4 regions of the Streptomyces sp. URMC 124 genome follow, and region 4 is predicted to be linked to each of the others. Evidence: riboswitches for the same ligand, from Rfam matches in the RefSeq annotation. Region 4 holds a riboswitch; each other region holds the start of a gene.
What was found. Region 4 has a riboswitch for cyclic di-AMP ahead of ACSNOG_RS20290 (M23 family metallopeptidase). Riboswitches for the same ligand answer to the same signal wherever they lie in the genome.

Region 1 (7,255 bases), on a different contig from region 4:
GAGGATCCGTGGACGCTCCGTGGTGCTCATGATTCGAGTATCCAGCACTCTCCACGGGCATGCTCGTGAGCCCCTTCACAAGGGGGCAGGGGGTATCTGCTACACTCCGCCGCCCACGTGACCCATGCCATACGCCCGTAAGGGAACCAGTGGAGGGCCGGGCGCGTTGTGAACCCCTGTTGAACTGGCCTTGCGGGTCTTGAGTTGACTAGACCACTGCCTCGCAGGCACGCGCATAAGCGCCCCTTTAACCCGGCCGAAACCGGACGGCATCCCGCCGCAGAGGCCTGCGGAGGCCCCGGAAGGGCCCAACGGGCCCCTTCGCGCCGCCAACGCTCCCTTTTTTCATGTGAAGGATTTCACGAACTTTTCCCGGGAGACCCCCGAAGGGGCCTCCCCGGGACGCCTTCTCAGGCGACGCTCCAGGCGATTCCGTCCAGAATGTCGTGTTCGCTGACGACGACCTCGTGGGCCCCCACGCGCTCCATGACGGCCTGCAGGACGAGCGCTCCGGCGCAGATCACGTCGACCCGGCCCGGGTGGATCACGGGGATCGCCGCGCGCTGCTCGTGCGTCGCGGCGAGCAGCTTGCCGGTGATCTCCCGGACCTGCTCCAGGGAGATCCGCGCGTGGTGGATGCGCGTCCAGTCGTACTCGGTCAGACCCAGCGCGACCGCGGCGACCGTGGTCACCGAGCCCGCCAGGCCGACGAGGGTGCGGGCCTCGCCGAGCGGCACGGTCTCCTCGGCCAGGTCCAGCGCGGCCTCGACGTCCGCGCGTATCGCCGCGATGCGCTCGGGGGTCGGCGGGTCCACCACGGCGCCCTCCGCGACGAGGTGGCGCTCCGTCATGCGCACGCAGCCGACGTCGACGCTGCGCGCCGCCCGGACGTGGTCGTCGCCGACGACGAATTCCGTGGAGCCGCCGCCGATGTCCACGACGAGGAACGGCCGGGCCAGATCGTCGCGGCCGGAGAGCTCCTTGGTGGCACCGGTGAAGGAGAACTCGGCCTCCTGGTCACCGCTGATCACCTCGGGCTCCACGCCCAGGATGTCCACCACGCCGCGCACGAAGTCCTCGCGGTTCTCGGCGTCCCGCGAGGCGGAGGTGGCGACGAACCGCACGCGCTCGGCCTTCAGCTCGCGGATGACCTCCGCGAACTCCCGGCAGGCCGCGAAGGTCCGCTCCAGGGCCTCCTCCGCCAGCCGGCCCGTGCGGTCCACGCCCTGGCCCAGGCGGACGATCGTCATCCGGCGGTCGAGCTCGGTGAACGCCCCGGTCGCCGGGTCGAGATCGGCGACGAGGAGCCGGATGGAGTTGGTGCCGCAGTCCACGGCGGCGACGCGGGTCACTTCTCGTCACCCCCGCAGGGCGTGACGCACGGGCCCTTGGCCCACCACTCCGGCAGCAGCGCCAGCGCCTCGTCACCGAACGGGTTCACCCCCGGGCCGGCCACGAGCGAGTGACCCACGAGCACGTGCAGGCACTTGACGCGGTCGGGCATGCCGCCCGCGCTCGGGAAGCCCTCCAGGACCTCGATCGCGTCGCGGCGCCGGAGGTAGTCCTCGTGCGCGGCGCGGTAGGCGGCGGCCAGCTCCGGGTCGGTCGCCAGGCGGTCCTGCATCTCCTTCATCAGGCCCGAGCCCTCCAGCGTGCCGATCGCGGAGGCGGCGCGCGGGCAGGTCAGGTAGTACGTCGTCGGGAACGGCGTGCCGTCCGGCAGCCGCGGCGCGGTCTCGACCACGTCGGGCTGACCGCAGGGGCAGCGGTGCGCGATGGCGCGCAGCCCGCGCGGCGGACGGCCCAGCTGCTGCTTGAACGCCTCGATGTCGTCGGCGGTGGGCTCGGTGGACTCGGTCTGGGGCGGAGGGGTGTCCATGTGCTCGCTCGTGTCGTCTTCGCTCGGTGGTCTCGGCAGGTGAAGTCAGGTCAAGGCCGGTGTCGGCGGGTCGGCAGGCCGGCGGGTCGGCAGGCCCTCGGGTCTGCGGGTCGTCAAGAAGAGGAACGGGGCGGGCGGACGCGGTCAGCGCGGGGAGTCCGCGGCGTCCACGCCGTCCCACAGGTTGCTGTACCAGGGGCGGTCGGCGGCGCCCTGGTCGCGCGGGCGCCGGGCGGTGCCGCTGCCGTCGACCACGCTGAAGCCCGTCTCTCCGGGGCGCAGGTAGTGCAGGTGCTCGCGCGCCTGCTGCTCGACGTACGCCGGGTCCTCCAGCCGCGCCTTCTCGTCCTCCAGCCGCTTCACCTGCTCGCGCGCGCGCTCGGACTGGCGGCGCTGGTCGGCGATGTCGGAGCGCTGGGTGACCCACTGGCGCATGGGGTAGGCGAGGGCGACGACCAGCGAGCACACGACGAGCGCCAGCAGCGCCGCGCGGCCGGTGAGCCGGCTGCGGCGCGGGCCGCGCGCGCGGTAGACGCGGGCCGTGGGGCCCTGGACGAGCACCGAGCCGAGTGCCCTGAGCCTGGTCGCGGTGGAGCGTTCCGCCGCCACGTCGCCTCCCCGAGGTCCTGGTCGCCCGCAGCCTCGCTACGAACGTACGTCCCCGGCCACGGTACGGGACCGTGGCCGGGGACGTGGTGAGGCTGCTCCCCTGAGGCCGTGTCAGGCCTGCGGGGCGTCAGCCCCCCGCTGCGCGTGTCAGCCCTTGAAGCGCGGGAAGGCGCTGCGGCCGGCGTAGACCGCGGCGTCGTCCAGGATCTCCTCGATGCGCAGGAGCTGGTTGTACTTGGCGACGCGCTCGGAGCGGGCCGGGGCGCCGGTCTTGATCTGGCCGCAGTTGGTGGCGACGGCCAGGTCGGCGATGGTGACGTCCTCGGTCTCGCCGGAGCGGTGCGACATCATGCACTTGAAGCCGTTGCGCTGGGCCAGCTCGACGGCGTCCAGGGTCTCGGTCAGCGAGCCGATCTGGTTGACCTTGACGAGCAGGGCGTTGGCGGCGCCCTCCTCGATGCCGCGGCCGAGGCGCTCGGGGTTGGTGACGAACAGGTCGTCACCGACGAGCTGGACCTTGTCGCCGAGCTTGTCGGTGATGGTCTTCCAGCCGTCCCAGTCGTCCTCGAACAGCGGGTCCTCGATGGAGACCAGCGGGTACGCCGCGACGAGCTCGGCGTAGTAGTCGGTCATCTCGGCGGCCGTGCGGTCCTGGCCCTCGAACTTGTAGACGCCGTCCTTGTAGAACTCGGAGGCGGCGACGTCGAGCGCGAGCGCGATGTCCTGGCCGGGGGTGTAGCCGGCCTGCTTGATGGCCTCGAGGATGAGGTCCAGGGCCTCGCGGTTGGAGCCGAGGTTCGGGGCGAAGCCGCCCTCGTCGCCCAGGCCGGTGGACAGGCCCTTGGCCTTCAGGACCGACTTGAGGGTGTGGTAGACCTCGGTGCCCCAGCGCAGGGCCTCGGAGAAGGACTCCGCGCCGATCGGCGCGATCATGAACTCCTGGATGTCCACGTTGGAGTCGGCGTGCGAGCCGCCGTTCAGGATGTTCATCATCGGAACGGGCAGCAGGTGCGCGTTCGGGCCGCCCAGGTAGCGGAAGAGCGGCAGGTCGGACGCCTCGGAGGCGGCGTGCGCGACGGCGAGGGAGACGCCCAGGATGGCGTTGGCGCCGAGCGAGCCCTTGTTGTCGGTGGCGTCCAGGTCGAACATGGCCTGGTCGATCAGGCGCTGCTCGGTGGCGTCGTAGCCGACGAGCTCCGGGCCGATCTGCTCGATGACGGCCAGGACGGCCTTCTCGACGCCCTTGCCCATGTAACGGTTCTTGTCACCGTCGCGGAGCTCGATGGCCTCGAAGGCACCGGTGGAGGCGCCGGACGGCACGGCGGCACGGCCCGTGGAGCCGTCGTCGAGGCCGACCTCGACCTCGACCGTGGGGTTGCCTCGCGAGTCGAGGATCTCGCGAGCTACGACGACGTCGATGGACGGCACGAGGGTCTCCTTCGTGTGTGTCTGTGGTTCTGCAGCACGAGCCTAACGGGCCCCGGAGGCTCGCCTCGCCGTTGGACCGCGTTCCCGGGCCGGAAAAGCCTAAAAAACAGCACAAAAGCCCAGAACACCGTATGAACGGCGGATTTTTTCGCTGAACGGGGAAGCAGGCCGGGTCCGGAAACGGCTGAGCCCCGCTCCGGTGCACGCTCGGGGCAGCGCATCGGAGCGGGGCGGTCCCGCCGGGAGCGGAGAGGGGCGGTCCACCGCGGTGGACCGCCCCTGCCGGATCAGCTGAGGTGCAGCTTCTGGCCGACGTAGATCACGTCCGCGTCCTGGACGATGTCCTTGTTGCGGTCGTACAGCTTCTGCCAGCCGCCCTTGACGTTCTTGGCGTCGGCGATCTTGGAGAGGGTGTCGCCCTCCTTGACCTCGTACTCGCCGTCGCCGACCTTGTAGGACTGCGGGGCGGAGTGCTGCTTCGGCGCGGCCGGCTTGGCGGCCGGGGCCTCGTCGCGCTCGACGGTCTGCGGGGCGGTGCGCTTCGGCGCGGCCTTCTTGGGCGCGGCCTGGCGCTCGCTGCGGTCCGCGTGGGACTTGCCCGAGACGGTGCCGCCGGCGCGGGAGGACTTGGTGGAGGAGCCGCCCGAGGTGTCGACGTCGGCCTTGGCGCCACCGGAGCTCAGACCCGGCACCGCGCAGCCCCAGGCGCCCGGGCCCTGCATGGCGAGCAGCCGCTCGGCCACGGCGATCTGCTGGCCCTTGGTGGCGTGGTCGGCGCGGTCGGCGTACTTCTGGCCGCCGGCGGCGTTCCAGGAGGACTGCGAGAACTGCAGACCGCCGTAGTAGCCGTTACCGGTGTTGATGGCCCAGTTGCCACCGGACTCGCACTGGGCGACCTTGTCCCACGTGGAAACCGAGGCGGCGTTGGCGGAGGTGGCGACCATCAGCGGGGCGGCGACAGCTGCACCGGTGACACCGGCGAGCGTGAAGATGCGGACGGCCTTGGACGGACGACGGTGCTTGCCCTTGGACATAAGTCGTTTCCTCACCGACGCCTACGAGGTGAGCTGTCGGGTTCGGGCTGTGAGTTCGCCCGGCTTCGTGTGCGAGCACACTCGGCTTCACCCCTAGCCGGTCCCGGACCCACGGCCTTGGCCGAGGAGCCGTTACCGGCGCCTACCTTGGTTCCCCCGCTCCTGCCTACGGCGCTTGCGCGACGACTCCCCCGATCGCCGGCAGGATTCGGCGTGGCGACCGTGGTGCCCGCGGTGGCGAGCGGACACGACGGTAAACACAGTCGCGGCAAGGGTTCAAACCCCTCTTTCCAGCCACAGTTGCCCCTGGTTACCCAGGGGAACATCACGTTTCCGCAGGTGAGAGACGGTTTGCCAAGTCCGGGAAGTCCGCATTCCGCCACCGGGCAAAGAGACCCATGTCTCACTTTCGACTGGAACGGACATTCGCCGCGAACTGCCGGTCTATTTACCGACCTCGAGCCTCTGACCAGGACGGATCAGGTCGGGATCGGTTCCGACCGCTTTCTCATTGCGCTGATACAGAGACTGCCAACCTCCCTTGACCGCATGCTCCTCGGCGATGGCTGACAGGTTGTCACCGGGACGCACGGTGTAGTCGGTGGGCGTGGGGCTGCCGGTGCGTGCGTCGCCGCCGCCCCGGGACGTACGGCCCTCGTCCTCCGAACGGGACGGGTCCGCCCGGTGCTTGCCCGTGCCCGCGCCGGCGTCGTCGGGCGTCCGGCCCTCGGGCGAAGCGGAATCGCCGGGCGAGGGCGAGGCCGTGCCGCCGGGAATCTGCGTCGGGTCGTCGGTCGGGGACGTGGACGGCTTGCGGTGCCGGCCTTCCTGCGGCTCGCCGGACTTCCCGTCGCCCGGCTTGCCCGGGGCGCCCGGTGACGGCGCGTCGGACGAGGGGCTGCCGGACGGGCTGCCGGACGGCTGACCGGAGGACTGCCCCGGCGACGGCTGCCCGGTCGAGGGCTGCCCCGAAGGCTGCTTGGAGGGGTCGGCCGAGGGGCTTGTGGAGGAGCCGGGCGAGGGCTTCCCGGACGGCGAGGGAGACGTGGACGCGTCGGAAGGCTTGCCGTGCTCGGAGGGCTCGGACGGCTCGGACGGCGTGGAGTGCGAAGTGGTGCGCTCCGGGGCGCGTGAAGGCGTCGAGTCGCTCGCGGGGGCGTGTGTGCCGCCCGGGTTGACCTCCGCCGGGGCGCCGCCCGAGGTGAGCCCCGCCTTCGCCGCACAGCTCGACCAGGGGCCGGAGCCGCTGCTTTCGAGGATCTGCTCGGCGACGGTGATCTGCTGCGCACGGCTGGCGAGGTCGGGCCGGGGGGCGTACTCCCGGCCGCCGTGGCGCTCCCAGAGGTCCTGGGTCAGCTGCAGTCCCCCGTAGGTCCCGTTTCCGGAGTTGGCACTCCACAGGCCGTCGCTCGCGCACTGGGCGACACGGTCCCAGGTGCCTGCGTCGGCGGCCGACGCACCGGTGGCCGCCATCAGCGGCATGGCGATCCCGGAGGCGGTCACCCCCGCGGCGACCACGATGGCGGGTATCTGACGGGGGCGGCGATGTCGGCCGTTTCCGGGTCTCATGGGCGGTTGCCTCTCGTTCGGCGGCGAATGGTGGTTGAAGATAGCGACGGCCCACCCGAGTCACAAGCCGATGTAGCGGAGGTCACGCCGAGATCACGTCGGCTGACGCGCGTTCAGGCGGGCGGCCCTCCCTGGGTGGTTGTGTCCGGAATGCCCTCCGGTGCAGAGGCCACCGGACCCTCCGGCGTGAACGTCACCGGGAGCGTGCGCAGACCGCGCATGATGAGGCCGCCGCGCCACCGCAGCTCCTCCGGATCGGCCCCCAGCCGCAGGTCGGGAAGGCGCCGCAGCAGGGTCGCCAGGGCCGTCTGCCCCTCCAGGCGGGCGAGGGGCGCGCCCAGGCAGTAGTGGATGCCGTGGCCGTAGCCGAGGTGCTGGTTGTCGCGACGGGAGAGGTCCAGCGTGTCGGGTTCGGCGAAGCGCTCGGGGTCGCGGTCGGCGGCCGCGAGGACGACGAGGACGGGGTCGCCCTCGGCGATGCGCTGCCCGCCGATCGTGAGGTCCCGGGTGGCGAACCGCCAGGTCGCGAGCTCCACCGGGCCGTCGTAGCGCAGCAGTTCCTCGACACCGGTCGCGAGCAGGCCCTCGTCGCCCTCGGCGAGGGCGCGCTGGAGGCGCTCGCGCTGCCCCGGATTGCGCAGCAGGGCGTAGGTTCCGTTACCGATCAGGTTCACAGTTGTTTCAAAACCCGCAAAGAGCAGGATGAAGGCCATGGCCGCGGCCTCGTCCTCGGTGA
Region 2 (7,255 bases), on a different contig from region 4:
TCGCCGTCGACGGTGACGGTGAACGTGTCGGGGTCGACCTCCACCCTCGGCCGTGCGTCGTTGTTGCGCATGTCCGCCTTGGTGACGCCGCGCGTGGACCGTATGGGGACGAACCGCTTGCCCAGCCCCAGCCGTTCCGGGAGTCCGTCGTCCATGGCCCACTGGGTGACGAAGTTCAGGGAGTTGGCGGCGGGCGCACGCCCGTGGGCGCCGAACATGGGGCGCGGCAGGACCGGCTGCGGGGTGGGGATGGAGGCGTTCGCGTCGCCCATTTGCGCGTAGGCGATCTGGCCGCCCTTGATGACGAGTTGCGGCCGTACGCCGAAGAAGGCGGGGTCCCACAGGACGAGGTCGGCGAGCTTGCCCGGCTCCACGGAGCCGATCTCGTGGTCGAGGCCCTGCGCGACGGCCGGGTTGATGGTGTATTTGGCGACGTAGCGGCGGGCGCGCACGTTGTCGGCGGGTCCGTCGCCGGGCAGGGCGCCCCGGCGGGCCTTCATCACGTGTGCGGTCTGCCAGGTGCGCAGCACGATCTCCCCGATGCGGCCCATCGCCTGGGAGTCGGAGGAGATGATCGAGATGGCTCCGAGGTCGTGCAGGACGTCTTCGGCGGCGATGGTGCCGGGCCGGATGCGGGATTCGGCGAAGGCGAGGTCTTCGGGGACGGCCGGGTTGAGGTGGTGACAGACCATCAGCATGTCGAGGTGTTCGTCGACGGTGTTGACGGTGTGCGGCCGGGTGGGGTTGGTGGAGCTGGGCAGGACGTTGGTCTCGGAGACGACGGTGATGATGTCGGGGGCGTGCCCGCCGCCGGCGCCTTCGGTGTGGTAGGCGTGGATGGAGCGGCCGGCGATGGCGGCGAGGGTGTCGCCGACGAAGCCGGCCTCGTTGAGGGTGTCGGTGTGGATGGCGAGCTGGGCGCCGCTCTCCTCGCACACGGACAGGCAGGCGTCGATGACGGCGGGGGTCGCCCCCCAGTCCTCGTGGATCTTGAAGCCGACGGCGCCGGCCCGCAGCTGGGCGCGCATCGAGTCGTACGAGACGGTGTTGCCCTTGCCCAGCAGGCCGAGGTTGACGGGGTAGCCCTCCATCGCCTCGAACATCCGGGCGAGGTGCCAGGCGCCGGGGGTGATGGTGGTGGCCTTGCTGCCCTCGGCCGGTCCGGTGCCGCCGCCGAGCAGGGTGGTGACGCCGGAGGCGAGGGCCTCGTCCGCGGCCTGCGGGCAGATGAAGTGGACGTGGGCGTCGACGGCGCCGGCGGTGAGGATCTTGCCGTTGCCGGCGATGACTTCGGTCTCGGGTCCGATGACGAGGTCGGGGTGGACACCGTCCATGGTGTCGGGGTTGCCGGCCTTGCCGACGCCGGTGATGCGGCCGTCGCGGATGCCGATGTCGGCCTTGACGACGCCCCAGTGGTCGAGGACGAGCGCGCCCGTGATGACGGTGTCGGGCGCTCCGTCGGCCCGGGTCGCGCGGGACTGGCCCATCGACTCGCGGATGACCTTGCCGCCGCCGAAGACGGCTTCGTCGCCCGCGTGGCCGGGTCCGCCGCTGCGGTCCTCCTCGATCTCGACGACCAGGCCGGTGTCGGCGAGGCGCACGCGGTCGCCGGTGGTCGGCCCGTAGAGGCCGGCGTAGGCGACGCGGCTGAGTTCAGTCATCGAGCGGTCCCCCGCACTCGCCGCGCAGTCCCTCGACGATGCGCTTGCCGGCGATGGGGACGAGGTCGACGCGGAGGGGGATGCCCGGCTCGAAGCGGACGGCGGTGCCGGCGGCGATGTCGAGGCGCTTGCCGCGGGCCGCCGCGCGGTCGAATTCCAGGCCCGGGTTGGCCTCGGCGAAGTGGTAGTGCGAGCCGACCTGCACCGGGCGGTCGGCGGCGTTGAGCACGGTGAGCCGGGTGCGGTGCAGTCCCTGGTTGAGGGCCACGGGCTCGGCGGCGTACAGGATTTCTCCGGGGATCATCGCGGGGTCCTCCCCGTCAGCAGATCGGTTCGTGGACGGTGACGAGCTTGGTGCCGTCGGGGAAGGTGGCCTCGACCTGGACGTCGGGGATCATCTCGGGGATGCCCTCCATGACCTCGTCGCGGGTGAGCACCTTGCGCCCGGAGGACATGAGCTCGGCGACGGTGCGGCCGTCCCGGGCGCCTTCGAGGACGTGGACCGTGATCAGGGCCACCGCCTCGGGGTGGTTGAGGAGCAGGCCCCGGGCCTTGCGCTGGGCGGCCACGTCGGCGGCCACGTGCAGGAGCAGTCGTTCCTGCTCGCGCGGGGAGAGTTGCATGCGTCCCACCTCACTGTCGTCCCAGGTGTCCCGGATGGACGCACCGGGACGCTACCCGAGTTCAACACGGTGTTGACCTGGGGTTCTTCGGCCGGAGGCCAGTGATTGCAGATTAGGGCGCAACCTTTTCCAACGCGTTAACTGACTCTTTGCGATGCCATGGCCAGGGGCCCGGGCGCCGCCTGTCGTCTGCATCTACTGGATCTTCTGGGCCGGATCATGGCCGTCCGTCCGCACGACACGTACCGCCGGCTACGGGCGGCGCAGACCATGGTCGTCGCGGCGGTGCGGCGGCACCCCGGCTCGCACACACGCACGAAACGGGTGAACGGAAGGTGCGAGCGGGTCATGCCGACGCGGAGGAGACGGGTCCCCGGCGCAGAGCGCCGGGGGCGAAGGGATCTCCGCGCCATGTGCGCCGGAGGGCCGGGGGTCCGCACCCGAATAAACCCCGGTCCCCTCCATGGAGGATCACGGCGTAGACGGGCCGCGGTGATCGATTTGGCGCGGGCGGCCGGATTGCGCCCGGGCCGGTACGAACCGCCGCAGGCCAGCGCCTCAGCCGGCTTGCGCGCACCCCATCAAATCGCCCCGCGTCCAGCGGAATTGCCCAGGAGTGATCAGGCTCACATACCCCTGGATCCGCTCGGAAACGGCACGACGGCTGCGCCAAGATCCCTGCGACGACAAGACCCCGCCACCCCGGCGGGGCGGTCCGGGCGGACGCCGAACCCTGCCGCCGCCCGGATGCAGGTCGACTTGAGTGCAACGGCAGGGATGGAGGACCCAAGAGTGGTGGGACGACCAAGAGTAGTGCGGTCGGCCCTTGGGGTGAAGCCGTTGACAGCGGCCGGGCAACCTTCGCCTGCCCGAACCCGACAGGTCATCCTTCACAGGCGGCTGACGAAGGGTTAGCGCATGGGCGCGCACAAACGTCCGTCAAAGCTGTCCAGGGCCGGTGCCGCATCGGCCCTCACTCTCGCCGCCGTCGGGGCCACCGTGCTGGCCCCGGGCGGCGCGGCAGAGGCGGAGGCGACCACCGTCTCCACCCAGGCACTGCGGATCGCGGCCTCGAAGCAGGGTTCCCCCTATCAGTGGGGGGCGACCGGACCCCACCGGTTCGACTGCTCGGGCCTGACGCTCTACTCCTTCAAGCGGGCCGGGAAGTCCCTGCCCCGCACCGCCGCCCAGCAGTACAACAGCACCCGTCACATCCCCCGCTCCGCACGCGAAAGCGGCGACCTCGTCTTCTTCGTCTCGGGGCGCGGGATCTACCACGTGGGGATATACGCCGGGGGCGGCCGCATCTGGCACGCCCCCAAGACCGGCGCGGTCGTCCGCCTGGAGCGGATCTGGACCAACAGCGTCCTGTACGGCAGGGTCGGCTGACCCGGCGTCACCGGCCCGGCCGGCGATCCCGGACGGCACGGTGACGCGACTCCTCGCACCCCCCGCACCTCCCCGCACGAGGGCCCGGAGCGGCCCGAGGCCCCCCGCACCCCGTGCGGGGGGCCTGGCCGGCCGGAGGGGAGTTCAGCGCTCCGCGCTGACCGGCGCGGTCCAGGGGAGGGAGATCCACACCGTCTTGCCGCCGTCGGAGGTCGGCGTGCAGAACAGCCGCCCCCCGTGCTCGGCGGTCAGACAGCGGATGATCACCATGCCGCGGCCGTTGTCCTGCTGGACCGCGGCGGGCAGCCGCCGGGGGAAGCGCGGGTGGCTGTCGGTGACGCCGATGCGCAGCTGCTGGTCGCGGTCGAGACGGACGTCCACGGTGAAGGTGGGCGACTGTCCCCGGGTGTGCTGCACGGCGTTGGTCGCGAGCTCGGAGACGATCAGGCGCACGGTCTCGGAGGTGTCGGTCCCGCCCGGGAGGCCCCAGTCCGCCAGCACCTCCGCGACGTAGCGGCGCGCCGTGGAGACCGAGGCGGGGGCGCTCGGCAGCGTGACGGTGGCTTCTTGGTGGTCTGCCATGGCGGTGGCCCTTTCAGCCGAGGTCCCGCCGAGACCGGACTTGCGGTGCACCGCCGCGGAAGGACGGGAAGGGCGCCGTGAGTCATGGGGGTCGTGAGCGGCCTCGGACGGCTCTGCGCGACAGACTGCCACTGATAACGCCTGTGATGGGAGCGATCCCCCAAGATATGCATATATCTGTCGCCCGAAGCAGTGAACTCTACGACGAGCGACCGGATTCACGCGGCACACTGGGCTATTGACACTGACGTATGACAGTGACAGCAGACCCAGGGGAGGGCCCATGCGGTACGGACCGGCGGTACGCCGCCGCAAGCTGGGGGCGGAGCTGCGCCGCCAGCGCGAGCTGGCCGGGCTGACGAGCCTGGAGGCCGCGCGCGCGGTGGGCTGGCACCAGTCGAAGGTCAGCCGGATCGAGACGGGCAGCAGTGGCGTGAAACCGGCGGACGTGGCCCGCCTGCTGGACGCCTACGGGGTCACCGACACCGAACTGCGCGCACTGCTGGGGGCGCTGTGCGGCGCGGGGTCCACCGAACCGGGCGAGGGCGCGGGGGCCCGGCGCGGCTGGTGGTACGCCTACCGCGACCGGCTGCCACCGGCCTATCTCGACTTCATCAGCCTGGAGTCGGAGGCCTCGCGGTTAAGCACCCTGGAGACCACCGTGGTCCCCGGCCTGCTGCAGACGCCCGCCTACGCCCGCGCCGTGACCCGCGCGGCCCTCGGCGATCCGGCGCCGGAGCAGGTCGAGGAGCTGGTGCGGGTGCGCCTGGCGCGCCAGGCGGTGCTCCGGGGCGAGCAGCCGCTGGAGGTGTGCGCCGTGCTGGACGAGGCGGTACTGCGCCATGAGGTCGGCGGGCCGGAGGTCATGGCCGGGCAGTTGCGGCACCTGGTGGAGACGGGATCGCTGCGGCACGTGCGGCTGCACGTCCTGCCGTTCTCCAGTGGCGGCCATATCGGCATCACCGGGCCTTTTGTTATTTTCTCATTTCCGCGCATTGCTGATCTGGATGTGGTTGTTCTCGACCACTTGACGAGTAGCCTCTACCTGGAGCGGAAAGAAGACCTCCGGGCGTACGGCGCGGCCTTCACGACGCTGCGCGAGAACGCCCTCTCGCACGAGAAATCGCTGGAATTCATCGCCGGGATCAACGACGGCGCGTAAGGAGGCACCATGTCCGCAATGCCTCGGTACGTACCCCACCGTTCCACCCCTCCAGCTCTTTCCCTTCCCCTGCTCCGCGACGCCCCGTGGCGCCGCAGCAGTTACAGCACCGGATACAACAACTGCGTCGAGACGGCCGGACCGCTCCCCGGCCGCCTCCTCGCCGTGCGCGACTCCAAGCGGGCCGGCGGTCCCGCGCTCGTCTTCCGCTCCGCCGCGTGGTCCCGCTTCGTCGAGGGGCTGCGCGACGGCGGGACCGACCGGCCCTGACCCAGGTCCCTCCCGGCACGCTCAGGCGGCCGGCGCGGTCCTGATGATCGCGTCGGCCGCTGCCGTCACCTGCTCGTCCGACAGGTCGGCCCGCGCCGTCAGCCGCAGCCGGGAGACGCCGTCCGGCACGGACGGCGGCCGGAAGCAGCCCACCGCGATCCCCGCCTCCCGGCAGTCCGCGGCCCACCGCACCGCCGCCTCCGGCGAGGGGGCCCGTACGGACACCACCGCCGCGTCGGGCCGTACCGCCGCGAAGCCCGCCGCCACCAGCCTGCGGTGCAGCTCGGCCGCGATGTCCCGGACGCGCCGCGCGCGCTGCGGCTCGCGCCGCAGCACCGCGAGGGCCGCCAGCGCGGCACCGGCGGCGGCCGGGGCGAGGCCGGTGTCGAAGATGAACGTGCGGGCGTTGCTCACCAGGTGCCTGATCACCCGCTGCGGGCCGAGCACCGCGCCGCCCTGGCTGCCCAGCGCCTTCGACAGCGTCACCGTGGCGACGACGTCCGGGTCCCCCGCCAGTCCCGCCGCGTGCACCGCGCCCCGGCCGCCCTCGCCGAGGACGCCGAGCCCGTGTGCGTCGTCCACGAGCAGGGCCGCGCCGTGCGCGCGGCACGCCCCGGCGAGCGCGGGCAGCGGGGCGGCGTCGCCGTCGACGGAGAAGACGGAGTCGGTGACGGCGAGCGCGCGGCCGTCGTGGGCGGCCAGGGCCTTGCGGACGGCGTCCGGATCGGCGTGCGGCACGACCGCCTTCTCGGCGCGGGCCAGCCGGCAGCCGTCGATCAGGGAGGCGTGGTTGCCCTCGTCGCAGACGAGCAGGGCCGGGCCGCCGTCGCCGGCGGGCCCGGCGAGCGCGGTGACGGCGGCGAGGTTGGCCGCGTAGCCCGAGGAGAAGACGAGGGCGGCCTCGAAGCCGCAGAAGGCGGCGAGCTCCTCCTCCAGCCGGGCGTGCAGGGCGGTGCTGCCGGTGACCAGGCGGGAGCCCGTCGCGCCGGCGCCCCACCGGACGGCGGCCGCGGCCGCGGCCTCGGTGACCTCCGCGTGGCGGGTCAGGCCCAGGTAGTCGTTGCCCGCGAGATCGGTCAGCGGCGAGTCGGCCGGGCGGGGCCGCAGGGTCCGTACGAGCCCGGCCGCCAGGCGCCGCTCGTGGTGCGCGTCGATCCAGGCGAAGGGGTCCCGGAGGCGGGCCCGGGGCGTGTCCCCCGGGGCGTCCCGGGGCGAGTCCTGAGGCATGCGGCCGTCCTTCGGCGTTCCAAGGGGCTGGGGCCGGTTCTGTGGAGCCCGGATAGAACCTCCGTAGAAGGTAGCGGGCGTCACACCTGGTCAGGGTGTGGCAATACACACACATCAATCGGCGGGTGTTGTGCGATCCCTACCTTGGCCAGGGGTGTGGCCGTGAGCGAGGATCACCGCCATGGACCTGCTGAACACGCTGGTGGACAAGGGGCTGCGGCGCGAGCTGCCGACCCGCGAAGAGGCGCTCGCCGTGCTGGCGACCTCCGACGACGACCTGCTCGACGTGGTGGCTGCGGCCGGCAAGGTGCGCCGCAGGTGGTTCGGGCGCCGGGTGAAGC
Region 3 (7,255 bases), on a different contig from region 4:
GCCGTCGACCAGGGCGACGTTGTTGATGCCGAAGGACTCCTCCATCGGCGTGAGCTTGTAGAGCTGCTCCAGGACGGCCTCGGGGTTGAAGCCGTTCTTGATCTCGATGACCAGGCGCAGGCCGTGGGCGCGGTCGGTGAGGTCCTTGACGTCGGCGATGCCCTGGAGCTTCTTCGAGCCGACCAGGTCCTTGATCTTGGAGACGACCTTCTCGGGGCCGACGGTGAAGGGCAGCTCGGTGACGACCAGGCCCTTGCGGCGGGCCGTCACGGTCTCCACCGAGACGGTCGCCCGGATCTTGAACGTGCCGCGGCCCGTCTCGTAGGCGTCGCGCACGCCGCCGAGGCCGACGATCCGGCCGCCCGTCGGCAGGTCCGGGCCGGGGATGAACTTCATCAGCGTGTCGAGGTCGGCGCCCGGGTGCTTGATCAGGTGCCGGGCGGCCGCGATGACCTCGCCGAGGTTGTGCGGCGGCATGTTCGTCGCCATGCCGACCGCGATGCCGGACGAGCCGTTGACCAGGAGGTTGGGATAGGCGGCCGGCAGGGCCACGGGCTCCTGCTCGCTGCCGTCGTAGTTCGGCGTGAAATCGACGGTGTCCTCGTCGATCGACTCCGTCATCAGGGACGTCGCCGACGCCATCCGGGCCTCGGTGTAGCGCATGGCCGCGGGCGGGTCGTCATTGCCGAGGGAGCCGAAGTTGCCGTGGCCGTCGACCAGCGGCACGCGCATGGAGAACGGCTGCGCCATGCGCACCAGGGCGTCGTAGATGGAGGCGTCACCGTGCGGGTGGAGCTTGCCCATCACCTCGCCCACGACGCGGGCGCACTTCACGTAGCCGCGGTCGGGGCGCAGGCCCATCTCGTTCATCTGGAAGAGGATCCGGCGGTGGACCGGCTTGAGACCGTCGCGCGCGTCGGGCAGGGCCCGGGAGTAGATGACGGAGTAGGCGTACTCGAGGAAGGAACCCTGCATCTCGTCGACGACGTCGATGTCGAGGATGCGCTCCTCGAAGTTCTCCGGCGGCGGGGTCTTCGTGCTGCGGCGGGCCATCGCGGCTGCGGCTCCTTCGATCGATTGCCGAGGCAGGGTGCTGACGCGGACCATTGTGGACCGCGCCACTGACAACACCGGACACGACCCGTCCGTAAGGGGGCACCGCGCCGGGAACTTCGCCGGATGTCAGCGCGCTTGCATACAGTGACAGCACTGCTCATCACGCGAGTCATCGCGCACCGGCGCGAGATTTCAAGCGATCGAAGGGACGTACATGCCCATGGGTCACACGGCCACGCAACAGGCCGGTACCGGCGGCCTCACAGCGACCGAGCACCGCCTGGCCAACGGCCTGCGGGTGGTGCTCTCCGAAGACCATCTGACCCCGGTCGCCGCCGTCTGCCTCTGGTACGACGTCGGCTCGCGCCATGAGGTCAAGGGCCGCACCGGCCTCGCCCACCTCTTCGAGCACCTTATGTTCCAGGGCTCGGCACAGGTCAAGGGGAACGGCCATTTCGAGCTGGTTCAGGGCGCCGGCGGCTCCCTCAACGGCACCACCAGCTTCGAGCGCACCAACTACTTCGAGACCATGCCGGCCCACCAGCTGGAGCTGGCCCTGTGGCTCGAGGCCGACCGGATGGGCTCCCTGCTCACCGCCCTCGACGACGAGTCGATGGAGAACCAGCGCGACGTCGTCAAGAACGAGCGCCGCCAGCGCTACGACAACGTCCCCTACGGCACGGCCTTCGAGCGGCTGACCGCCATGGTCTTCCCGGACGGCCACCCGTACCACCACACCCCGATCGGCTCCATGGCCGACCTCGACGCGGCCTCCCTGGAGGACGCCCGCGCCTTCTTCCGCACCTACTACGCCCCGGGCAACGCCGTCCTGTCCGTCGTCGGCGACATCGACCCCGAGCAGACCCTCGCCTGGATCGAGAAGTACTTCGGCTCGATCCCCGCGCACGACGGCAAGCAGCCCCCGCGCGACGGCAGCCTGCCCGACATCATCGGCGAGGAGCTGCGCCAGGTCGTCGAGGAGGAGGTCCCGGCCCGCGCCATGATGGCCGCCTACCGCCTCCCGCAGGACGGCTCCCGCGAGGCCGACGCCGCCGACCTGGCCGTCACCGTCCTCGGCGGCGGCGAGTCCTCCCGCCTGCACAACCGCCTGGTGCGCCACGACCGCTCCGCCGTCGCCGCCGGCTTCGGCCTGCTGCGGCTCGCCGGAGCCCCCTCGCTGGGCTGGCTGGACGTCAAGGCGTCCGGCGGCGCGGAGGTGGCCGCCATCGAGGCCGCCGTCGACGAGGAGCTCGCCCGCTTCGCCGCCGAGGGCCCGACCCCGGCGGAGATGGAGCGCGCCCAGGCCCAGCTGGAGCGCGAGTGGCTGGACCGCCTCTCCACCGTCAGCGGCCGCGCCGACGAACTGTGCCGCTTCGCGGTGCTGTTCGGTGACCCCCAGCTCGCCCTCACCGCCGTGCAGCGCGTGCTGGACATCACGCCGGAGGAGGTGCGGCAGGTCGCCCAGGCCCGCCTGCGCCCCGACAACCGCGCCGTGCTGGTGTACGAGCCCACCGAGCCCACCGAGGCCGTCGCCCCCGCCGCCGACGAGAACGCCGAAGAAGAAGAGGAGACGGCCAAGTGAGCGACGCCGTGGCCGCTGACACCACCCAGCCCTCCATGCAGTTCCACCCGCAGCCCCAGGCCGGCCCCGCGGCCCCCTGGGCCTTCCCCGCCCCCGAGCGCGGCACGCTCCCCAACGGCCTGACGGTGCTGCGCTGCCACCGCCCGGGCCAGCAGGTCGTCGCCGTCGACATCAACGTGGTGGCCCCCCTCGCCGCGGAGCCGGAGGGCCTCGACGGCGTCGCCACCATCATGGCGCGCGCCCTGTCCGAGGGCACCGACAAGCACACCGCCGAGGAGTTCACCGCCGAGCTGGAGCGCTGCGGCGCCACGCTCGACGCCCACGCGGACCACCCCGGCGTGCGCCTGTCCCTGGAGGTCCCCGCCTCCCGGCTGGGCAAGGCCCTCGGCCTCGTGGCCGACGCGCTGCGCGCCCCCGCCTTCCCCGACCACGAGGTCGAGCGCCTGGTGGGCAACCGCCTGGACGAGATCCCGCACGAGCTGGCCAACCCCGCCCGCCGGGCCGCCATGGCGCTCTCCAAGGAGCTCTTCCCGGCCGGCTCGCGGATGTCGCGCCCCCGCCAGGGCACCGAGGAGACCGTCGCCCGCATCGACGCCGCCTCCGTGCGGGCCTTCTACGAGGCCCACGTCCGCCCCGCCACCACGACCGCCGTGGTCGTCGGCGACTTCACCGGGGTCGACCTCGAAGCGGCCCTCGCCGACTCCCTCGGCGCCTGGACGGGCTCCCCGGCCGAGCCGTACCCCCTCAAGCCGGTCACCGCGGACGACACCGGCCGCGTCGTCATCGTGGACCGCCCCGGCGCGGTCCAGACGCAGCTCCTCATCGGCCGCATCGGTGCCGACCGGCACGACCGGGTCTGGCCCGCGCAGAGCGTCGGCACGTACTGCCTCGGCGGCACCCTCACCTCCCGCCTGGACCGCGTCCTGCGCGAGGAGAAGGGCTACACCTACGGCGTCCGGGCCTTCGGCCAGGTGCTGCTGTCCACTCCGGAGGGCACCGGCGCCGCCATGCTCGCCATCAGCGGCTCGGTGGACACCGCCTCCACCGGCCCGGCGCTCGCGGACCTGTGGACCGTCCTGCGCACCCTCGCCGCCGAGGGCCTGACGGACGAGGAGCGCGACTCCGCCGTGCAGAACCTGGTGGGCGTCGCCCCGCTGAAGTTCGAGACGGCGGCGGCCGTCGCGGGCACCCTGGCCGACCAGGTCGAGCAGCACCTGCCGGACGACTTCCAGGCCCAGCTGTACGAGCGCCTCGCCGCCACGGGCACGGTGGAGGCCACCGCGGCCGCGGTGAGCGCCTTCCCGGTCGACCGTCTGGTGACGGTGCTCGTCGGCGACGCCGCGCAGATCGAGGAGCCCGTCCGGGCCCTCGGCATCGGCGACGTGACGGTGATCACGGGCTGACCCCCGGCGGGCCGCCCGCACCGGGCGGCCCGTCAACCGGCAGGCACGCGCGCCCCTGAGGCGCGTGTGCCTGCCAAATGTCCGATTTAGCGGAGTGGTTGCATGTCTGCGTTGTGGCGTGGGCCACAAAATGGGGCTTCTGTTTGCCGATCGAAAGTGGCGGCGTCTAGCGTCAAAGCGTCTGTCCGTCAGATGTGCGTCGCATCCGCGGCCCGGGCAGACATCGCCGAGTCCCCGTACGGCGCGAGCCAGGGGAGCCGGGGACCCAAGTGTCCCTGGGGTGAATCGGGCCCCTTTCCGGAGGGATCCGTAGGAGACCTTCCTGCTCCGAACCCGTCAGCTAACCCGGTAGGCGAGAGGGAAGGAAAGGACCAGCCTCACCAATGGCGTTCACTCGTGCCACCGGGAAGCACCGCAAGCCGAGCCGCGCCGTTCGCGTCAGCGCGAACGCGGCGGGCATAGCCACCCTCGCCGCCACCGGTGTCGTGGCGGGCCTCGCCGCCCCGGCGATGGCCGCCTCCCCCGACGAGACCCACCGCCCCACCGAGGACACCGGCCTGACCCAGGCCGTCGTCATCGGCGAGGACACGGCGGGCCGCATCGGCGAGCAGGCCCAGGTCCAGACCAGCGCCGCAGCCGAGAACACCGCCGTCCACGAGGCCGAGTCCGCCGCCAAGCAGCAGGCCGCCGACGTCAAGAAGGCCGCGGACGAGGCCAAGCGCAAGGCCGAGGCCGAGCGCAAGGAGCAGGAGCGCGTCGCCCGCGAGCAGGAGCGCAAGCGTCTCAACACCTTCGTCTCGCCGATCGCCGGCTCGTACGTCTCCACGTCCTACAAGGCCTCCAGCGGCCTGTGGTCCTCCGGCAGCCACACCGGCATCGACATGCACGCCGCGACCGGCACCTCGGTGCAGTCCGTGGGCGCGGGCACCATCGTCGAGGCCGGCTGGGGCGGCGCCTACGGCAACAACGTCGTCATCAAGCACAACGACGGCACCTACACGCAGTACGGCCACCTGTCGTCCATCGACGTCTCCGTCGGCCAGTCGGTCACCGCCGGCCAGCAGATCGGCCTCTCCGGCGCCACGGGCAACGTCACCGGCCCGCACCTGCACTTCGAGGCCCGCACCGGCGCCACGTACGGCACCGACATCGACCCGGTCGCCTACCTCAGCGAGCACGGCGTCAGCCTCTGACGCACCCGCCGGCGCCCCCGCGCGCGGCACCTCAGCCTCACGAAGGCCCCGGCCCACCGGCCGGGGCCTTTGTCGTACCCTCGTGTTGGCCAAAACATATCGATGACTTCACGTGCGCCGTCGGAAATCGCGGGCGGCTGCAATAGAGTCGCTGAACAGGCGTCAATCGGCCGCGTTTCGCGGGGGTTATGCGGAGGTTCACCCATGCGGGGCCGTACGTGAACGGTGATGGCACAGCGCACCACGGCGATGGCGCGGCGCATCAGAGCGGCCGTCGCATTTCCGCGCACGCCGTGTGCACGGCGATCCGTGACGACATTGTTTCCGGCACGTTTCCACCCGGCAGCAGGCTCACCGAAGAAGTCCTCGCGCGGCGCTACGGCGTTTCGCGCGTGCCCGTGCGCGAGGCGTTGCGCACCCTCGCCTCGGAGGGGTTCGTGACCACCCGGCGGCACGCGGGCGCCTGTGTCGCGGAGCCCACCGAGCAGGAGGCCGCCGATCTGCTGGAGGTCCGCGCCCTGCTGGAGCCGCTGGGTGCCGCGCGCGCCGCACAGCGCCGTACGGAGGCGCATCTGAAGGTGCTGCGCGGTCTGGTCCGGCTCGGCCAGGAGCGCGCCCGCGGCGGGCGTACGGGCGAGCTGCGGCCGCTCGGGGACTGGTTCGACGAGACCCTCGCCCAGGCGTCCGGCAGCCCGAGCCTCGCGGCCCTGCTCACCCAGCTCCGGCTGAAGATCGCGTGGGTGTACGCGGCGGAGCCGCCCGTGCGCCCCGTCGACACCTGGGAGGCCCTCGGCGCCCTCGTGGACGCCGTCGCCCGCGGCGACGCCGAGCGGGCCCGGGCCCTCGCGGCGGCCCGCGCGGACCGCTCGCCCGGGGAATTCCGGCTGCGCCGCTCCGTGCCGGCGCCCCGCGCGCGGAATGCGCGACCGGGGGCGCGCACGGTGATCTCCGGCTCCTGATTTAACGTGCGGCGTTACCGCAGGAAATGATCTCCCGCCGGACTTCCGTCAAAGGAATGCCCGGCTGTTACCGCTGGAATGCCATGGATTTCCACGCGGGCGCACGCGGGGGTGCGAATGGGAGCGCACCGGGTGCGAATGAGGAAACGGCGGGGGAAGCGGCGGGGGGAAACGGCGAGGGAAACGACAGCGGGGCCACGGCGGCCCTCAATCGGCCGCCGCGGCCCCGCCGCGCGCGATTCCGTCGAGTCAGACGGTCTCCGGGAGCTCCTCGAGACCCTCGGCGACCAGCTTCGCCAGGCGCTCCAGAGCGGCCTCGGCGCCCTCGGCGTCGCTGGACAGGACGATCTCCTCGCCACCCTGGGCGCCCAGGCCCAGCACGGCCAGCATGGAACCGGCGTTGACGGGGTTGCCGTCGGCCTTGGCGATCGTCACGGGGACGCCGGCGGCGGTCGCCGCACGGACGAAGATCGACGCGGGACGGGCGTGCAGGCCCTCGGCCCAGCCGACGTTGACGCGGCGCTCAGCCATGGTGTTGCCCTTCAAGTCGTAGGGGTTGTCTAGACCAGTGTCTCACGGTGCCCGGAGTGCTCCGGGCAGCGCTCCGGATGTCCGTACCCGGCCTTACGCTGGCCCCATGCAGACGACGCCGGAGCGGTCCGGGCCCGAGTACGCGTACCCCACCCACTGGGAAGCCGACGTCGTGCTGCGCGACGGCGGCACCGCGCACCTGCGCCCCATCACCCCCGACGACGCCCAGCGCCTGGTGAGCTTCTACGAGCAGGTCTCCGACGAGTCGAAGTACTACCGCTTCTTCGCCCCCTACCCCCGCCTCTCCGACCGGGACGTGCACCGCTTCACCCATCACGACTACGTCGACAGGGTCGGCCTCGCCGCCACCGTCGGCGGCGAGTTCATCGCCACCGTGCGCTACGACCGCATCGACGGCCGCGGCATGCCCGCCTCCGAGCCCGCGGACGAGGCCGAGGTCGCCTTCCTCGTGCAGGACGCCCACCAGGGCCGCGGGGTCGCCTCCGCCCTCCTGGAGCACATCGCGGCCGT
Region 4 (7,255 bases):
CAGGCCCTTCAGCTCCGCTTCCGTCAGCTTCAGGTCCGCCACCGCCAGCAGCGGCGCGAGCTGCTCCACCGTACGGGCGCTGGCCAACGGCGTCGCCACGGTCGGCCGGGCCGCCAGCCAGGCCAGCGCCACCGTCGCGACCTCGGCGCCGTGGGCCGCGGCGACCTCGTCCAGGGCGGTCAGCACGCGCTGCCCGCGCTCGGAGGCGAGGTACTCGCCCGCCTTGCCCGCGCGGGCGCTGTCCACCGTCTTGCCGGGTCGGTACTTGCCGGTGAGGAAGCCGGACGCCAGGGCGTAGTACGGGACCGCGGCCAGGCCGTGCTTCGCCGCCACGGCCGCCAGCTCGCCCTCGTAGGTGTCGCGGGAGACCAGGTTGTAGTGCGGCTGGATCGCCACGTACTTCGCCAGACCCGACGCCTCCGAGAACTCCAGGGCCTCCGCCAGGCGCTCCGGCGTGATGTTGGAGGCCGCGATCTCGCGGACCTTGCCCTCCTTCACCAGCGCGTCGAGCGCGGTGATGAACTCCTCCACCGGCACCGACGGGTCGTCGTAGTGCGTGTAGTAGAGGTCGATGTAATCGGTGCGGAGGCGGCGCAGGGACTCCTCCACGGCCGCCTTGATCACCGACGCGCGCAGTCCCCGCGGTTCCGGCACGCCCGCCCCGACCTTGGTGGCGAGGACGATGTCGGCACGGTTGCCGCGCGAGGCGAACCACTTGCCGATGACGGTCTCCGACTCGCCGCCCTCGTTGCCCGGCACCCAGGCCGAATAGACGTCGGCGGTGTCGATGAAATTGCCGCCCGCCGCCGCGTACGCGTCGAGGACGGCGAAGGATTCCGCTTCGTCCGCGGTCCAGCCGAAGACATTGCCGCCGAGGGCCAGCGGGTGGACGGAGAGGTTGCCGATCTTCTTGTGAATGTCAGCCATGTCAGCCATGCATCACTTCAACGTCCTTGCCGGAGTGGACATTCCGCTCTCGCCCCCGCGCTCGCTCCCGCTCTCGCCCCCGCGCCCGCTCTCGCCTTCTTCCTTCGCCGACAGCGGCGCCGCGATCCGTTCCAGCGAGCGGCCCTCCGCCCGTACCGCCAGGAATGCCGCCACCAGCCCTGCCCCGCCCATCAGCGTCGCCCCGATACAGAAGGCCAGCACCGTGTCGCCGACATCGCCGCTGCTCGTCAGGTCGGCGAAGAGCAGCGGGCCGCTGATGCCGCCGGCAGCCGTCCCCAGGGCGTAGAAGAAAGCGATGGCCATGGCCCGGGTCTCCATCGGGAAGACCTCCGAGACGGTGAGATAGGCGCTGCTGGCGCCCGCCGACGCGAAGAAGAGGACGACCGCCCAGCAGGCGGTGAGCGTGTCGGCCGTCAGGCGGCCCGCCCCGAAGAGCCAGGCCGTGCCGAAGAGGAGCAGGCCCGACAGCAGGTACGTCGAGGAGATCATCAACCGCCGGCCCAGCGTGTCGAAGAGCTTTCCCAGCAGCAGCGGGCCCAGGAAATTGCCCGCCGCGATGACGGCGAAGAAGTAACCCGTACGGGAGGTGGCGACCTGGAAATGGCTCTCCAGGATGGTGCCGAAGCCGAAGGTGATCGCGTTGTAGAGGAAGGCCTGCCCGATGAAGAGCGCCAGACCGAGGATCGCCCGGCGCCGGTAGCGGGAGAAGACCGTGCGGGCGATTTCACGGAAGGTCACCAGCCCGCGCCGGTGAAGGGTGATCTCCCCCTCCGCGGGCGGCAGCGGGCTCCCCTTCTCCTGCGCCACTTTCTCTTCGATCGACGCGACCAGCGCGTCGGCCTCCTCCCCCCGCCCGTGGAGGAACAGCCAGCGCGGACTTTCCGGCACCTTGCGCCGTACGAGGAGGATGACCAGGCCCAGCACCACCCCGAGGCCGAACGTCAGCCGCCACCCCACGTCCATCGGGAACATGTCCGTGTCGAGCATCAGGATGGACAGCAGCGACCCGCCGATCGCCCCCAGCCAGAAACTCCCGTTGATGATCAGGTCGATCCGGCCCCGGAAAGCAGCGGGGATCAGCTCGTCGACGGCCGAATTGATCGCCGCGTACTCCCCGCCGATACCGAAGCCGGTCAGGAAGCGGAAGAGGAAGAACCACCAGGAGGAAAAGGACAGTGCGGTGAGCGCGGTCGCGGCCAGATAGACCGCCAGCGTGACGATGAACAGCTTCTTGCGCCCGAAGCGGTCGGTGAGCCGCCCGAAGAACAGCGCACCGGAACACGCGCCCGCCACATACAGCGCCGCCGCCATGCCCGTGACCTCAGCAGCCCTGATCGGCAGCCCGCTGCCCTCCTCGGAGAGGCGGCCGGCGATGTTGCCGACCACCGTCACCTCCAGGCCGTCCAGGATCCAGACCGTCCCGAGCCCGATCACGACGGTCCAGTGCCAGCGGGACCAGGGCAGCCGGTCGAGTCGCGCCGGCACGGACGTGGTGACCGTCGACTGCTTCTCGCTCGTGCCCCTCGCCGTCGTCACATGCCGCCGGATGCCCCGTCCCGTACGGACTATGCGCCGGCTGCCCCCGAGGCGCCCCGCTCACTGACTATCCGGCGCCCGCTGCCCGGCACCCGTCGCCTGTCGCCCGCTGCCCGGCACCCGCTAGGGCTGCAGGCCCCTGCTCCGCAGCCACCCCAGCGGGTCGATCGGCGCGCCCCCGCCCGGCCGCACCTCCAGGTGCAGGTGCGGGCCGGTGACGTTGCCCGTCGCGCCGACGCGCCCGATGACCTGACCCGGCGCGACCTTCCCCGACGTCACGACCATCGACGACAGGTGGCAGAACCACAGCTGCGTACCGTCGTCGAGCCTCAGGACGATGCGGTAGCCGTACGCCCCCGCCCAGCCGGCCTGAACGACCGTGCCGCCGCCCACCGCCTTCACCGGCGTGCCGGTCGGGGCTGCGAAGTCCTCCCCCGTGTGGTTCGCGGACCACATGTTCCCCGCCTGGCCGAAGCCGGCCGTCAGCGTGTACGAGGCGAGGGGGAGCTTGAAGGAGCCAACGCCCACGCGGGCACCCGTGCCGGAGCCGGCAGCCCGCTGCTTCTTCGACGTCTGCTGCCGGGGTGCCTGCTGCTTCGACGTCTGTCGCTCTGACGTCTGCGGCTTCGGCGCCTGCCGCTTCTGCGTATGCGTCTGCGTCTCCGGCGCCTCCGCCCGCTCCGGCTCCGGCGACCGCTCCTGCGACCGCTCCTGCGCCTTCTCCGCCTCAGCCGCCCGGACCGCCGCCTCCGCAGCCTTCCGCTCCGCGGCCTTCTTCTGCGTCTCCGCGGCCTGCTTCACCTGGGCCGCCTGTGCTTCGGCCTCGGCCATGCCCTGCTGGTGGTCGGCCTGCTCCAGGATTCTCGCCCGGAGCGTCTCGCCCGCCGTCGCCGCGCTCTCGGCCATCTCCAGGGCGGCCGATGCGCCGCCCTCACCGGCGAATTCGACGGCGGAGTCGGCCGAACCCGCCGCGCTCCCCGCGAAGAACGAGCCGACGCCCGGCAGCTGGGCCAGGTCGGGCATGGATATGGACGCCGCCGGGCGCTCCTGGGCGTGCGCCATGCCGCCCGCGCCGACCGCCGCGATGACGCCCGCGCCCAGCACGGCGCCGCTGCGGGCCATCGTGCCGCCGCGCGGCTTCACGACGCGGTGGCGGCCGCGGCCCGTGCCGAAGGCGTTGTAGACGGACGGCCGGTGGCCGGCGGGCGCGTGCGACGGCTCGGAGCCGTACGCGGCCCCCGGCTCGTGTCGCAGCTCCTGCTCCGGACCGGGTGCGGGCTCCGGCTCGTACGGCGGGAAGTACGCGGGGACCAGCGGCGGGTCGTACGCGGCAGGCTCGTTGGATGCCACGGAGGCACTCCTTTCCTTCCTTCTCGCCTACCGGGTTAGCTGACGGGTTCGGAGCAGGAAGGTCTCCTACGGGCTGCGCTGCCCGATTCACCCCAGGGTGGTGGTTCCCCGGTTCCCGGCACGTGCCGGCCTATCAGGTGGTGCTGTGCCCGCGGGATTCGGCGATGGCGCACGGTGCACCGCCTCTTACGGCGTTGCGACAACCGCGCTCCGTTATCGAACGTTAATAGACATGGCGGGTGGATTCCAAGCCGAACGCCCGAATCCGCCGATGCTCTCGGGCACGTCTTCACGAGACGTACGCCCACGGAACCTGTCGATACTTTCTACGAAATGCTGTTCGATCCGCTCGCCGCGCCGGATCGCCAACAGCGCCATGTCGTCGGAGGCCTGACCCCCCGAATGGCGCGCGACGTCCGCGACCAGCGCGTCCAGCAGCGCTTCGGGGTTCTTGAACTGGCGGCCCGTCAGCCCGGCCCGGGGGTCGTAGAACGTACCGCCGGCGTCCCTCGCCTCGGTCACCCCGTCCGTCATCAGCAGCAGCGTCGACCCCGCGGGGAACTCCCGCTCCTCCGACCGGTCCGGCCACACCCCCAGCTCGCCCAGGCCGAGCGGCAGCGCGGGGACGGACGGGTCGGCCACGCCGATGCGCCCGTCCGCGTGCAGCAGGAGCGGCGAGGGGTGGCCGCGGTTCAGCAACCGGAAGACGGGTTCCCCCGGCGGCAGCTCCGCCAGCACGGCCGTGGTGAAGCCCTCCGCCCGGTCCAGGGAGTCGGCGCGCAGGCTCGCCCGCCGCGCGCCCTCCCGCTGGAGCGCGTGTTCCAGCCGCCCCGCGAGCCCCTCCAGCGTGGGCTCCTGCTCGGCCGCCTCCCGGAAGGCGCCGATCACCACGGCGACCGCCTCGACCGCGCCCAGGCCCTTGCCGCGGACGTCGCCGACGATGACGCGTACGCCGTAGGGGGTGTCCTGGACCGCGTACAGATCGCCGCCGATCCGGGCGTCGGCCTGGGCGGCCACGTAGCGCGCGGCCACGCGGAGGCCGCCGATCCGGGACGGGGGCGCGGGCAGGACGGCGCGCTGGGCCGCCTCCGCGATGCCGCGGGCGGAAGCGAGCTGCTGATCGCTGCGCCGGGCGATGCGGTTGATGCCGAGCGCGACCAGGGAGACGGCTCCGATGGCCGCGATCTCGGCCAGCGCCTGACCGGTGTCGGACGGCCGGTGGTAGATCACGAGGCCGACCGCGACCGCCACTGCGGCCAGAGCTGCCGTGGTCGTCGCGCGGAGGGTGTGCAGGGGCGCCGCAACGAGCGGCGCGGCGGAGAGGAAAGGGGCGCACGTGTAGTTCGCGGGCGCCCCGAGGCCGAAGAGCACGCCGCCGACGATCAGAACGGCCGGCAGCCTACGGACGGCCCGGCGGGCCGTACGGCGGAAGGTGCTGCGCCCGGCATCTCCGCACCTGGCAGGGCCCCGCCCAGGGGTGCCCCGCCCAGCGGTGCCGCGTGCAGCAGGGCTACGGCCCGTGGCGCCACGCCCCGTGCTGCCGCGCACAGCCCGGCGGGCGGAACGGCTCTCTCGCTTGCCCACCGCACTCTCTCCTGACCGGCAGTCCCGCACGTCAACGACCTCCCACCCTTCCGGGCAGGAGGTCGTGATGCGAACGGTGCTGGGCCAACCGGGGACGGGCCCTTAGGAGAGGGGCCCCCGAGTACGGGCCAGGAGGTACAGGTCAGGAGTACGCGCTAGGAAGCGCGACGCTCCCGCGCGCCCCCGGCACCCCGCCCGGAGCCGCCCCTGCCGGAACCGCGGCCGGAAGCCGCACCGGACGCGCCACCGGCCCGGCCGGCGCCCCGGCCCGAACCACCGGCACCGCCGGACCTGTAGGACCCCGCGGAGCCCGAGGACGACGAAGAAGAGGACGACGAGGAGGAAGCCGTAGACGCCCCCGAAGCCGCCTCCGGACGCACCCGGCCCCGCCCGCCGCGACCGCCGCGCGAACCACGCGTGCCCCGGGAGCCACGCGACCCCGCGGCCGCCGCAGCCCCACCGGCGGACCCGGTGCCCGAGCCGCCCCCGCCCGACCGCTTGCGCGGCGTCGACTGGGCCGGCGCCGGCGGTGCGATGACGACCGGCACGCCGCTGGGCTCCTGGGCACCGGTGATGCGGGCGAGCTCCTCGTCCTGCGGGCTGACCGTCACGACGTTCGGGGAGATCTTGGCCGTGACCATCATGCGGCTCATCTCGCGCCGCTGCTCGGGCAGCACGAGCGTGACGACCGTGCCGGACTCGCCGGCGCGGGCCGTACGGCCGCCGCGGTGCAGGTAGTCCTTGTGGTCCATGGGCGGGTCGACGTTCACGACGAGGTCGAGGCCGTCGATGTGGATGCCGCGCGCGGCCACGTTGGTGGCGATCAGCGCGGTGACCTCCTCGGTGCGGAAGAGGTCCAGGGTGCGGTTGCGCTGCGGCTGGCTCTTGCCGCCGTGCAGGGCGGCGGCGCGCACGCCCTCGGACAGCAGCTTCTTCACCAGCCGGTCGGCACCGCGCTTGGTGTCGACGAACATGATCACGCGGCCGTCGCGGGCGGCGATCCGGGTGACCGTGTCCTTCTTGTCCGTCTCGGTGACGTGCAGCAGGTGGTGGTCCATCGTGACGACGGCGCCCACCGACGCGTCGACGGAGTGCGTCACCGGGTCGGAGAGGAAGCGGCGGACGAGCCGGTCGACGTTGCGGTCGAGGGTCGCGGAGAACAGCATCCGCTGCCCCTCCGGGTCGACCTGGTCCAGCAGCCGGGTGACCTGCGGCAGGAAGCCCATGTCGGCCATCTGGTCGGCCTCGTCCAGGACCGTGATCCGCACGTCGCCGAGCTTGCAGTCACCGCGCTGGATGAGGTCCGCCAGCCGCCCGGGGGTGGCGACGAGCACCTCGGCGCCGCGCGCGAGCGTCTGCGCCTGCCGGCCGATGGACATGCCGCCGACGACCGTGGCCGTCCGCAGGTTCACGGCGGTGGCGTACGGGGCGAGCGAGTCGGTGACCTGCTGGGCGAGCTCGCGGGTCGGGACGAGCACGAGGGCGAGCGGGCGGCCGGGCTCGGCGCGGCGGCCGGCCGTGCGGGCCAGCATGGCCAGGCCGAACGCGAGGGTCTTGCCGGAGCCGGTGCGGCCGCGGCCGAGGACGTCACGGCCGGTGAGCGAGTTCGGCAGCGTCGCGGCCTGGATGGGGAACGGCTCGGTGACGCCCTCGCGGGTCAGCGTGGAGAGCAGGCCGGCGGGCATGTCCAGGTCGGCGAAGGACGCCACCGGAGGCAGCGCCGGGGTGGTGCTGACCGGGGTCTCGAAGTCGCCCTGGGGGGCGGCGGCGGGCTTACGGCGCGACGGGGCGCCGGAACGGCCGCCCTGCTGGGCGCTGCGGTTCTGCTGAGCACCGC

Region 1: it holds a riboswitch for cyclic di-AMP, as region 4 does, so the genes downstream of both, ACSNOG_RS14685 (transglycosylase family protein) here and ACSNOG_RS20290 (M23 family metallopeptidase) in region 4, are expected to answer to the same signal.
Region 2: it holds a riboswitch for cyclic di-AMP, as region 4 does, so the genes downstream of both, ACSNOG_RS09540 (C40 family peptidase) here and ACSNOG_RS20290 (M23 family metallopeptidase) in region 4, are expected to answer to the same signal.
Region 3: it holds a riboswitch for cyclic di-AMP, as region 4 does, so the genes downstream of both, ACSNOG_RS10985 (M23 family metallopeptidase) here and ACSNOG_RS20290 (M23 family metallopeptidase) in region 4, are expected to answer to the same signal.

What each region holds. Positions count from the first base shown of each region.
Region 1 covers NZ_JBPQTS010000058.1:662-7,916, reverse strand. The annotation lists gene ACSNOG_RS14710 (NAD(P)/FAD-dependent oxidoreductase) at 1-30, opposite strand, end outside; gene ACSNOG_RS14705 (Ppx/GppA phosphatase family protein) at 411-1,352, opposite strand; gene ACSNOG_RS14700 (DUF501 domain-containing protein) at 1,349-1,879, opposite strand; gene ACSNOG_RS14695 (FtsB family cell division protein) at 2,024-2,488, opposite strand; gene eno (phosphopyruvate hydratase) at 2,636-3,916, opposite strand; gene ACSNOG_RS14685 (transglycosylase family protein) at 4,204-4,950, opposite strand; cyclic di-AMP (ydaO/yuaA leader) riboswitch at 4,954-5,134, opposite strand; gene ACSNOG_RS14680 (transglycosylase family protein) at 5,395-6,519, opposite strand; partial or broken gene ACSNOG_RS14675 (cytochrome P450 family protein) at 6,633-7,255, opposite strand, start outside.
Region 2 covers NZ_JBPQTS010000032.1:15,712-22,966, forward strand. The annotation lists gene ACSNOG_RS09525 (urease subunit alpha) at 1-1,661, opposite strand, end outside; gene ACSNOG_RS09530 (urease subunit beta) at 1,654-1,965, opposite strand; gene ACSNOG_RS09535 (urease subunit gamma) at 1,982-2,284, opposite strand; cyclic di-AMP (ydaO/yuaA leader) riboswitch at 3,015-3,198, shown strand; gene ACSNOG_RS09540 (C40 family peptidase) at 3,203-3,673, shown strand; gene ACSNOG_RS09545 (ATP-binding protein) at 3,818-4,255, opposite strand; gene ACSNOG_RS09550 (helix-turn-helix domain-containing protein) at 4,539-5,417, shown strand; gene ACSNOG_RS09555 (DUF397 domain-containing protein) at 5,427-5,687, shown strand; gene ACSNOG_RS09560 (8-amino-7-oxononanoate synthase) at 5,709-6,914, opposite strand; gene bioB (biotin synthase BioB) at 7,096-7,255, shown strand, end outside.
Region 3 covers NZ_JBPQTS010000038.1:24,123-31,377, forward strand. The annotation lists gene ACSNOG_RS10970 (DNA gyrase/topoisomerase IV subunit A) at 1-1,053, opposite strand, end outside; gene ACSNOG_RS10975 (M16 family metallopeptidase) at 1,277-2,638, shown strand; gene ACSNOG_RS10980 (M16 family metallopeptidase) at 2,674-4,041, shown strand; cyclic di-AMP (ydaO/yuaA leader) riboswitch at 4,256-4,411, shown strand; gene ACSNOG_RS10985 (M23 family metallopeptidase) at 4,425-5,234, shown strand; gene ACSNOG_RS10990 (GntR family transcriptional regulator) at 5,528-6,193, shown strand; gene ACSNOG_RS10995 (HPr family phosphocarrier protein) at 6,443-6,724, opposite strand; gene ACSNOG_RS11000 (bifunctional acetate--CoA ligase family protein/GNAT family N-acetyltransferase) at 6,831-7,255, shown strand, end outside.
Region 4 covers NZ_JBPQTS010000096.1:16,016-23,270, forward strand. The annotation lists gene ACSNOG_RS20280 (aldo/keto reductase) at 1-927, opposite strand, end outside; gene ACSNOG_RS20285 (MFS transporter) at 940-2,484, opposite strand; gene ACSNOG_RS20290 (M23 family metallopeptidase) at 2,608-3,834, opposite strand; cyclic di-AMP (ydaO/yuaA leader) riboswitch at 3,844-3,975, opposite strand; gene ACSNOG_RS20295 (PP2C family protein-serine/threonine phosphatase) at 4,048-5,418, opposite strand; gene ACSNOG_RS20300 (DEAD/DEAH box helicase) at 5,574-7,255, opposite strand, start outside.